Regions from separate parts of the Corynebacterium pilbarense genome, predicted to be linked through region 1. Evidence: predicted binding sites of a transcription regulator. Region 1 holds the regulator's gene; the other holds the start of a gene.
What was found. The regulator LexA, encoded in region 1, represses DNA repair genes until DNA is damaged. The targets are predictions, from matches to a motif close to CGAACANNTGTTCG.
Positions count from the first base shown of each region.

Region 1 (5,103 bases):
CGATATGGCCGTTGGCACCGACGCCGAGGATCTGCACGTCTACGCCGCCGGCGGTGGCGATGCGTTCCTCGTAGCTGCGGGCTTCTGCCGCGGGGTCTGCCGTCAGGCCGTCGAGAGACTGCACCTTCGCGTCGTCGATGTCGATGTGGTTGGTGAACTCTCGGCGGATGGTGGCGTAGTAGGACTGCTCGTCGGAGCGTTCCAGCCCGACGTACTCGTCCAGGAGGAACGCGTCGCACTGCGCGAAGCTCAAGTTCTCCTCGCGGTGGCGGCGGGCCAGCTCCATGTACGTGGGGTTCGGGGTCGAGCCCGTGGCCAGGCCGAGCGTCGCGCCATCGCGAACGAACGGTTCGATGATGTCGGCTGCGGAGACACCTACTTCTTCGGTGGTGGGGCGCACAATAACTTCCATGATGGCCAAAATAGCAAGCGCACTCTGAGAGCTGTGTACTTTGTCCGGCAACTACCCCCGGAACAGGAAATTTGGACTGGCGGGGTGATAATGGCGTTTCGTGACTAACACTTTTGGCTGGACCCTTCACGGAGACGGGCGCACTGTGCGCCCCGGGGCAGTTGTCGCCCCGGACGAGCGGCTGAGCTGGCCGCGCACCATCGGCATTGGCATGCAGCATGTCGTGGCCATGTTCGGCGCCACGCTGCTAGTGCCCACCCTGACAGGATTCCCGGTGAACACAACGCTGCTGTTTTCCGGCCTGGGAACCATCATCTTCTTGCTGATTACCCGCAACAAAGTGCCGAGCTACCTGGGCTCTTCCTTTGCATTTATCGCGCCGTTGACGGCCTCGCAGCAGTATGGTGTCGGTGCGCAGCTGGGTGGGGTGCTGCTGACTGGTGCGGCGCTCATTCTCGTCGGCATCGTCGTGGAATGGGCGGGCAAGCGGGTCATCGATGCGGTGATGCCGCCCGCGGTCACCGGCGCCATCGTCGCCCTGATCGGCTTCAACCTCGCGCCGACTGCAGTGTCGAACGTGGAAACCCAGCCCTGGGTGGCAGGGGTGACACTGCTGACGGTTGTGGTGGTGACAGTGGCCACCCGCGGGCTGCTCTCGCGCCTGTCCATCCTCATCGGCGTGCTCGTCGGTTGGCTGTTTGCTGCGTTGAGCGGAGGGCTGGGCGAGGACGCGCTGCAGACCATTGCCGACGCGCCGTGGATCGGCCTGCCGCAGTTTCACCAGCCCGAGTTCCATGTCTCCGCGGTGCTGGTGACCCTGCCGGTGCTGGTGGTGCTGATCGCGGAGAACGTCGGCCACGTCAAGGCAGTCTCGGAGATGACCGGGCGCAACCTTGACGACATGCAGGGTCGCGCGCTGATCGGCGATGGTATCGCCACCACACTCGCCGGCGGATTCGGCGGATCCGGCACAACTACCTACGCCGAGAACATCGGGGTCATGGCGGCGACGAAGGTGTATTCCACCGCCGCGTACTGGGTCGCTGCCGTGTTTGCGATCGTGCTCGCGTTCATCCCGAAGTTCGGAGCCGTGATCTTCACCATCCCCGCCGGCGTGCTCGGCGGGGCGTGTCTGGTGCTCTACGGGCTCATCGGCATGCTGGGTGTGCGTATTTGGCAGGACAACAAGGTGGATTTCACCGATCCGGCCAACCTCACCGCGGCCGCGGTCGCGCTGATTGTGGGCATCGGCAATCTCACCCTGGACGTCGGTGCTGTGACGTTGGAAGGCATCGCTCTGGGCTCGGTCGGCATCATCCTGGTTTACCCGCTCATGCGCTGGGCGTACGACACGTTGGGGGAGGGGCAGTACCGAAAGGATTTCGAGGTGTCCCAGCCGTCGACGTTGTAGCGTCCGGTACTGGTTGCACGTAAAAACGCCCGGGCGCGTGGCCCGGGCGTGATCTCGTCGAGAAGCGAACAGCGCCTATTCTTCGTCGAGGTTCTGCTCGATCAGCGCCGCGATCTTCTCCACGGCATCGGCGTTGTCGGAGGTCACGGTGACCTCGTCGTCGTGCTCGGCGCCCATGGCCATAATCATCAGCGAGGAGGCAGCGTCCGTCTCGTCGTCATCGTCGCCGCCAACAAGGGTCAGCAAAATCTCGTCGTCGTACTCGCCGGCAGCATCGGCGATCACCGTGGCCGGGCGTGCGTGCAGCCCGACGGTGGAACCGACCTTCACAGTCTTGGAAGCCATTCGGGTGTCCTTTCCGTTGTTTTCATCCAGGTCTGCAACGAGTGTAGGTCGCAAACAGATGTTGGTGCCACCATGTTGCTCGCACTATTGGGTCTGCGCCAGCACGACCTCAATGCCGTGCGAGCGCAGCTCGTCCACGAAGGCGGAGGGGGCCTCAGCGTCGGTGACCACCACATCAATATCCGTCAGTGGCGCGAAGCTGACCACATAGTCGTTGCCCAGCTTCGTGGAATCGCACAACACAACAACCCTGCGGGCATTCGTCACCATCGCAGCTTTCACCGCAGCTTCCTGGGCGTCCACGGTGGAGAGGCCGTGGCCGATGGACAGCGCGTTGGTGCCCACAAACGCGACGTCAGCCCGCAACAGGGCCAGTGTGCGAAGTGCAGTACTGCCGACGACCGCCTGGCTGATCGGACGGACACTGCCACCGAGTAGCTGCACATCGTGCAAACCGGAATCGCTCAGCTCCAAGGCGGTGGGGATGGAGTTGGTCACCACCGAATACTCCCTATCCCCGCGAGTCTCTGCAAGTCGCTTGCCCAAGCTGCTGATAGTTGTGCCCGAGTCCAAGAAGATGGTGCAGCTTTGGGTATCCGGCACGAACTGCAACGCGGTTTCCGCAATCGCGGTCTTGGCCGCGAGCGAGGCGCGCTGGCGGGTATCCAGCGGGATCTCCGTAGAGCGGTACGACTGGCTGGCCACCGCGCCGCCGTGGACGCGCTGCACTGCGCCCTCATCGTGCAACGCCGAAAGATCCCGGCGGATTGTTTCCGCGGTGACGTCGAAGCGCTGCGCCAACTCGGTGACATTGACGCGGCCTTCAACTGCGGTCAAAGACGCGATCTGGCGTCTCCGCTCTTCGGCGTACATCGATCTCCTGCGATTCTGGTCGTTGTGTTCTCTCGGCGTGCACGCACCGGTTACAGAGTACGGAACACCGAGATGACACGCCCCATGATCTCAGCCTCTTCGCCCTTGATCGGCTCGAATGCGTCGTTGTGGGGCAACAGCCACACGCCGGTGGAGTCGCGGTGGAGCTCCTTAACCGTCGCTTCACCGTCCAGAAGCGCCGCAACGAATTCGCCCTCCTCCGCGTTCGGCTGGGAGCGGACAACAACCCAGTCTCCGTCGAGGATGCCGGCCTCGCGCATGGATTCACCGACAACCTTGAGCATGAAAACATCGCCGTCGCCGAGCAGCTCCTCGGGCAGCGGGTAGTAGGTGTCCACGTTCTCTTCGGCGAGGATCGGAGCACCTGCAGCGATCTGGCCGACCACCGGCACGTAGCGGGCATTGCCCGAATCCTCCGGCTTCGCTTCCTGCGGCTTGCGCTGCTTGCGTCCGGTCTCGGGCAGCTGGCGCAGATCCACGGCGCGCGGCTTGTTCGGGTCGCGACGAAGGAAGCCCTTCTTCTCAAGCTCCTTGAGCTGGTATGCGACAGAAGAGGTTGACTGCAAACCAGCGGCATCGCCGATCTCACGGATACTCGGCGGGTAACCGCGCAGGACAACAGCGTCCTGAATGACCTGGAGGATACGGCGCTGACGGTCAGACAGTGCGTTGTAATCCGGGTTGCCGGGCTCGGCCTTCTTTCGTGCCATGACGTTCTCCTTGGGCTCGGTGGCGTAGTGCGCCTACGAACCTACCAGATAGGGCACTCATGTTCGATGGTTGCGGCGTTTGGGTGGACACCTGTCGGCTGGGGTGATATAAATCGAACACGTAAGCGTATTCGAACAAATGAACGTTAGAACGTTCGAGCGTGTCGGCGCCGAACGTAATGTGTGCCGCGAAACGAAGGGAGACTCACAATGTCCATTGCAATCAATCCAGTACACAATGCATCCGCATCTCGTCTGGGCGCCGTATCCGTGGTTCCCCCGGCGGAGATTTGGGACCTTGATTCTGTACCGAAGCGTCGAAGCGGCGGGGCCGGTGTTCGAACCATTTCTGCGTCTCATCGAACGAGTGATCGTTCTGTCTCAAACCGGGTTTCGGGCGGTTCTACTGAAGCGGACACGTTCGAAACACGGCACGAGACACGCGATACGCTCCTACTTGGCGTATGCATGACTGCGGCGCTGCTTATTGGTTCCGCGTTCGGCGGCGTTTTCTCAGCGCAAGACAAGGATCCCTCATCGATGACCGGCAGCCAGGTCGCCCACGCCGCCACCGTGGCAACGGCGCGATAGGCAGGGCGTAGACTCACGGCTACACCAAGCCTTGAAGACTCTGGGGGTGGAAAACCGTGTTTTGTCCTTTTTGCCACAACGAGCAATCCCGTGTGACTGACTCGCGGCTGGTAGAAGCTGGCGCTGCGATTCGTCGACGCAGGGAGTGCACCGAGTGCGGGGGTCGTTTCACCACGGTGGAAAAGGCAGTCCTCACCGTTGTGAAACGCAACGGCGTGAGCGAACCGTTTGACCGCGACAAACTCATCGTCGGCGTGCGTCGAGCATGCCAAGGCCGCGACGTTACCGATGACGCCTTGAAACGCCTTGCCCAGGAAGTGGAAGAGACTGTGCGCGCTCAGGGCAGCTCGCAGGTGCCCGCTCACGAGATCGGCCTGGCGGTGCTTGAACCGCTGCGCGCCCTCGACGAAGTGGCGTACCTGCGCTTCGCATCGGTGTACAAGTCGTTCGAGAGCGCAGACGACTTCGAATCCGAAATCCGGCTCATGCGCCGCCGCGACCGCGAGGACTTTTAACCTGCGGCCTTGGCGCTAACGCAGAGCGTCAATCTTCTTTTCAATGCGCCGCTGGCTTACCGGCTTCGGCGTGCCCAAACGCTGCGCGAACAAGCTCACACGCAGCTCTTCAATCAGCCACAAAACATCCTTGTACGCCTTGGTCTTCGTGCGACCAGCGGGCAAGGCCTTCATGCGCTGCGCCAAATATGCCTTCACTGAATCAATCACTGACTGCCGGTCAGC
Region 1 is NZ_JANRML010000001.1:125,594-130,696, forward strand. It holds gene nagB (glucosamine-6-phosphate deaminase) at 1-412, opposite strand, end outside; gene NUW87_RS00620 (uracil-xanthine permease family protein) at 513-1,823, shown strand; gene NUW87_RS00625 (HPr family phosphocarrier protein) at 1,899-2,168, opposite strand; gene NUW87_RS00630 (DeoR/GlpR family DNA-binding transcription regulator) at 2,253-3,041, opposite strand; gene lexA (transcriptional repressor LexA) at 3,092-3,772, opposite strand; gene NUW87_RS00640 (hypothetical protein) at 4,241-4,363, shown strand; gene nrdR (transcriptional regulator NrdR) at 4,420-4,878, shown strand; gene hrpA (ATP-dependent RNA helicase HrpA) at 4,894-5,103, opposite strand, start outside.

Region 2 (5,103 bases), on a different contig from region 1:
AGGACGGCCAGGACGGTAAGCCAGGCCAGGACGGCGAGAAGGGCACAGATGGCCGCGATGGCAAGGACGGCCAGGATGGCGCCAATGGCACCAACGCCCCGGCCGGCGAGGGCTCCAGCGCGAGCGACCGCTGCCTGCCCGCGGTGGGCATCACTGCCCTGCCGCTGCTGGCGCTGATCCCGCTCGGCCTGGCAGCCACCATGGACATTCCGGCGCTGACTCCGGTGAAGGAGCAGGTCGAAAAAGTCGGCGAGCAGTTGCCGGTTCCGGTGGAGACCGCCGCCGGTATCGCTGGCGCCGCCGTGGCAATCGCGGCGATCGCCACGCTGGCAACGGTGTGCAGCACAGAGGGTGGCTCCTCTAAGTAGGACCACTACTCACACCACGCGTCAGCCCCGACCCGGGAATCTCCCGCATCGGGGCTTCCCGCATTGAAAACAGTTTCCAATAATGGTTGGATATCCTCTATGCGAAATCGTTTTCACCCCTCTCCCCTGGCCGCGATTGCGGCAACTGCTCTTGCTGGTGCGGCGCTGGCCGGATGCTCGTCGGAAAGCAATGATGCAAACGGCAGCGACATGATCGCCACCACCAACGTCTGGGCGGACGTGGCCTCCGCGGTCACGGGCGAGGACGTGGACGCGATCATCACCGGTGATGCGGTGGATCCGCACCACTACGAGCCGTCTGCGAAGGACCTCTCGCGCATCAAGGGAGCGGACACCGTCGTAGCCAACGGCGGCGCGTACGACGCCGCGCTCTACACCGCCGCTGAGCAGGACCGCATCATCTACGCGATCCCGCTTCTCGACGAGCACGAGGCCCACGAGCACGACCACGAACATGCTCACGACCACGCGCACATGCCCAACTCCCTGGACGAGCTCGAGCACGCCTGGTTCGCGCCGGAGAAGGTGCTGCAGGTCGCAGAGGACATTGCGGATCGCACCGGCGGGGACGCGTCAGACGTCAAGCAGCGCATCGGCGACATCCAATCCAAGCTCAACGCGGTGCCGCACGTGCACATCGGCATGACTGAGACGATCGCGGCCGGCCTGGTGTGGGGCACGGAGCTGCACGACATCACGCCCGAGGAGTATGTCAAGGCCAGCCTGAACCACCAGGAGCCGTCCGCATCTGCGGTGGCAGCCTTCCTGGAGCAGATCGAGCGCGGCGAGCTGGACATGCTGTTTGTGAACCCGCAGAGCACCAACAGCGCCACCCAGCGGTTGGCGGATGCGGCGAAGGCGCATAATGTTCCCGTTGTTGAAATTCGGGAGACGCCCCCGGCCGGCCAGAACTTCCTGGACTACTTCGAGGAGATCGTGAGTCAGATCACCGACATCGCAGCCCACGCCGAGCCGACCGGCCACCACCACTAGGAATTGCCAATTTGATCGCTGAGCTTCGCAGCGCCGCCGTCGAACCACTCTGGCGCGACCTCACCCTCACCGTCGAGCCCGGGGAATTCATCGCGGTGCTCGGCCCAAACGGCGTAGGCAAATCCACCCTGCTGGGCACGCTGATGGGCACGCGCAAGCTCAGTTCCGGAGCTGCGAACGTCCACGGCCAGATCGGCTTCATCCCACAGCAGCACATGTTCCCAAAGGACTTGCCGGTGCGCGGGCGCGACCTTGTTGCGTTGGCGATGGGAAAGCGGGCGAGACCGGAGGACGTCGATAAGCAATTGGCTTCTGTGGGGGCGCAATCCTTTTCCGAGCGGCGCGTGGGGGTACTCTCCGGCGGCCAGCAACAGCTCATCCGCCAGGCGCAGGCATTCTCGCAGACCCCAGAGCTTTTGCTTTGCGACGAGCCCCTGCTCTCCCTCGACCCCGCCCGCGCACGCGACACCGTGCAGCGCCTCGCCGAGCACCCCGCGGCCGTGGTGTGCGTGACGCACTCGATCAACCCGGTGATGGGCGTTGTGGACCGGGTGCTCTACCTCGGCCCGGAAGGCCACGTGGTAGGCAGCGTTGCAGAAGTCATGCGCTCCGAGGTGCTCAGCGAGCTCTACGGCACCCGCGTGGACGTAGTGGAGGTTGACGGACGGATGGTGGTCCTGTGAGTGCGTTTTTAGCAGACACTTCGTACCTGCTCAGCCAAGACTTCGTGCAGACAACGCTTGCGGCGTGCGCGCTTCTGGGATTGTTGTCCGGGGTGATGGCGCCGCTGATCGTGCTGCGCCAGATGTCGTTTTCGGTGCACGCGACCTCGGAGCTCGCGCTCATGGGTGCCTCCGCGGCGCTGCTGTTCGGGCTGAACGTCGGTTTCGGCGCCGTGGCGGGCGCGGTGGTCGCTGCCCTGGTGCTGGCGGCGCTGGGGCTGAAGGGCCAGCAGGATTCCGCGGTGGGTGTGGCCATGAGCTTCGGCATGGCCCTGTCCGTGCTGTTCATCCACCTGTATCCAGGAAACTCGAACCGGGCGCTGGCGCTGCTGACCGGCCAGATTGTTGGCGTGTCGGCGCAGAACGTGATGCTGCTGGCAGGCACAACGGTGCTGGTTGCAGGCGCCGTGCTGGTTCTGTGGCGGCCGCTACTGTTCTCCTCCGCGGACCCCGTGATGGCCGCCGCGTGCGGCGTTCCCGTGCGCACGATGGCGCTGGTGTTCGCGGTACTCGTGGGCATCGCGTCGGCCCAGTCAGTGCAGATCGTCGGCGCGTTGCTGGTGATGTCGCTGCTGATCACCCCGGGGGCGTCCGCCGCTCAGGTGACGGCAAACCCGAAGCTTGCGGTGGTGCTGTCCATCGTGTTCGCGGAAGTCGCGGCCATAGGCGGGATGGTGCTTTCGCTCGCCCCAGGTATGCCGGTGAGTGTGTTCGTGGCCTTTATCTCGTTCGGGATCTACCTGGTGTGCCGAGTGATCGGCCGGGTACGCGGCTAGCGGTACTCCCTGTAGTCCGCAGGCGTAGCGCCCTTTTCCACCGCGGCGGCGGCTGCGGCAAGGAAGTCGCGGCGCACCTTCTTCTGCCCCAGCTCGCGACCGGACACCGACAAACGGATCGTGTTGCCTTTCTCCGCGCCTCGCTCGGCGGCCTTGATCACGTTGCGGCGCCACCACTTCGCCGCACCGTAGCCCTCACCCACCGACAAGTTTCGCGCCTGTGCGAATTTGCCCCGCTTGATGCGGTAGATGCCCTTCGTGGAGGCAGCGACGGTAAAACCGAACTCGTCGAGCACCTTCAACGTGCCGTCCGACATGCGCCAGCGCGGCGGCGCGAACATATCCAAGTCGAAACCGAGCGCCGACATCTGACGCGTGGCGCCTTTGAGACGAAGCCTCGCCTCGTGCTCGCCCAAACTGGCAAACTCGCTGCGCCTTCCCTGCACCGGCTGGTCGAAGCCGTTGAGCATGAGCGCGCGGTTGCCGAGCTGCTCGGCGAGCCAGGCGCGGGTGCCACCGTCCTTGGCAAGGTGCCACTTTTTGTCAATGTGGGGCGCAACCAGCAGTGAAACGGGCATCCCCTCGCGGTCCAGGTCGCGCACCATGCTGGTGACGTCCTCCAACGTCGCGTCGAAGATGGAGGAAATGGAGACAAGCACGCGCCCAGGCATAGGGGAGATTATCGCACACGAAAACACTCTGCGCCGGGTGAAGATTTTCGACACCATTCGAACGGCTGTTCTATCTCGGTAGGGTCGTGTCGGAGGGGGTCCTACGATGCGTAGTCAAGTGGAATGAAAGGAGGTGCTCAAGATGAGCGCAGTGCTCGACCAAGCGGTCAACCAAATCGTCGCCGGGCTGCGTTCGCTTGCCGACGTAATGCGCGACCCCGACACTCTCCACCTCGCCTCCACCCACGTGGCCATGGAGCGCCTCCACGCCTGCCTACCGTTGCTGTCCAACGCGGACGCGGCGTTCGCGTTCCTCTGCGACCGGGACGGCGCGGGCGCTCTTGTCGGCGCGAACCACGCCGTGGAGTATCTGACACGGAGCTTGGGCTTGTCTCGTCGAGAAGCGTTTGCGCTCCTGGAGCAGGGCAGGAAGCTCTACGGCGAACCCGAGGTGCCTGAGCCGGAGCCGAGCGACGACGAAACGGACCGCGAGCGCAAAGAGCAGGAGGCACAAGCGCGACGCAAGAAGGCGCGCGAGGCACAGGAGCGGGCGCGACGAGCTGCTGAGAAGGCCAACGCGGAGAAGAAGCGAATCATCACCGACGCGCTGAAGGACCTCAACGAGCACGCCAACCCCGGCTACCAGGAGATCCTCGCCGAGGCGTTGGCGGCCGCCGAGTCCCTCACCGCCGAGGAGCTCCGGAAGTTCGTCCGCGACCAGGTCAAGCGCGCCAACAAGCGCGGACGCAACTACGACGGCGAGAAAGACCCCCTCGCGGCCTGGAAGAAGCGGGGCATCTGGCTCGGGGAACCGGACGCGGACGGCGGCTCGCACTTCAGTGGCTACCTCGACGCCGCGTCACGGGCGAAGCTGGAGTCCTGCCTCGCCGCCGGCGACCACATGGGTTCCAACATGGAGGGCGTGGACGCCGCGAAGCGGGACAGCCGGCGCAAACACCAGCGCCGCCTCGACCAACTCATGAACGTGCTGGACCGCTACGGCGATGCCGCCACGAAGTCCCGCGGCGGGGTGGGCACGGTGGTGATCTCGCTGACGCTCGACGACCTGCTGGAGGCGGATGCCTTCACCGAGTTCGCCACCAACACCTCGGTGTCGCTCACCCCGCTCGACATCGTGCGTTTGGGGCTTGCCGGGGACAGCTTCATCCTTCAACTCGACTCGGCCACCGGCGTTCCGCTATCCCTCGGCCGCACCCGCCTAGCCTCCGTGGAGCAGAAACTCGTGCTGCTGGCCATGCAGGGTGTGTGCGCCTGGAACGGCTGCACCAAGCCGGGCGTCGAACTCGAGGCCCACCACCTGGACTCCTACCTCAGCGGCGGGCTGACGAGCATCGACAACCTGGTCCTACTGTGCCGCGAGCACCACATGTGCAACAACGACAACAAAGACGGTGCCGGCAACAAGGGCCACTTCGGCCGCGACCCCGACACCGGCGACGTGCACTACCACCCCGCCAACGGAGCCCCACCCAGGCACACGACCACCTACCAGTACCGCAATTCGCCTGGTCAGAGGCTTGCCAAAAAGGCG
Region 2 is NZ_JANRML010000009.1:26,532-31,634, forward strand. It holds gene NUW87_RS07780 (ExeM/NucH family extracellular endonuclease) at 1-368, shown strand, start outside; gene NUW87_RS07785 (metal ABC transporter solute-binding protein, Zn/Mn family) at 468-1,382, shown strand; gene NUW87_RS07790 (metal ABC transporter ATP-binding protein) at 1,394-2,065, shown strand; gene NUW87_RS07795 (metal ABC transporter permease) at 2,062-2,880, shown strand; gene NUW87_RS07800 (DUF2334 domain-containing protein) at 2,877-3,551, opposite strand; gene NUW87_RS07805 (HNH endonuclease signature motif containing protein) at 3,694-5,103, shown strand, end outside.
Region 2: a site for LexA is predicted at 3,610-3,623, ahead of NUW87_RS07805 (HNH endonuclease signature motif containing protein). Genes of this name have one in related genera too.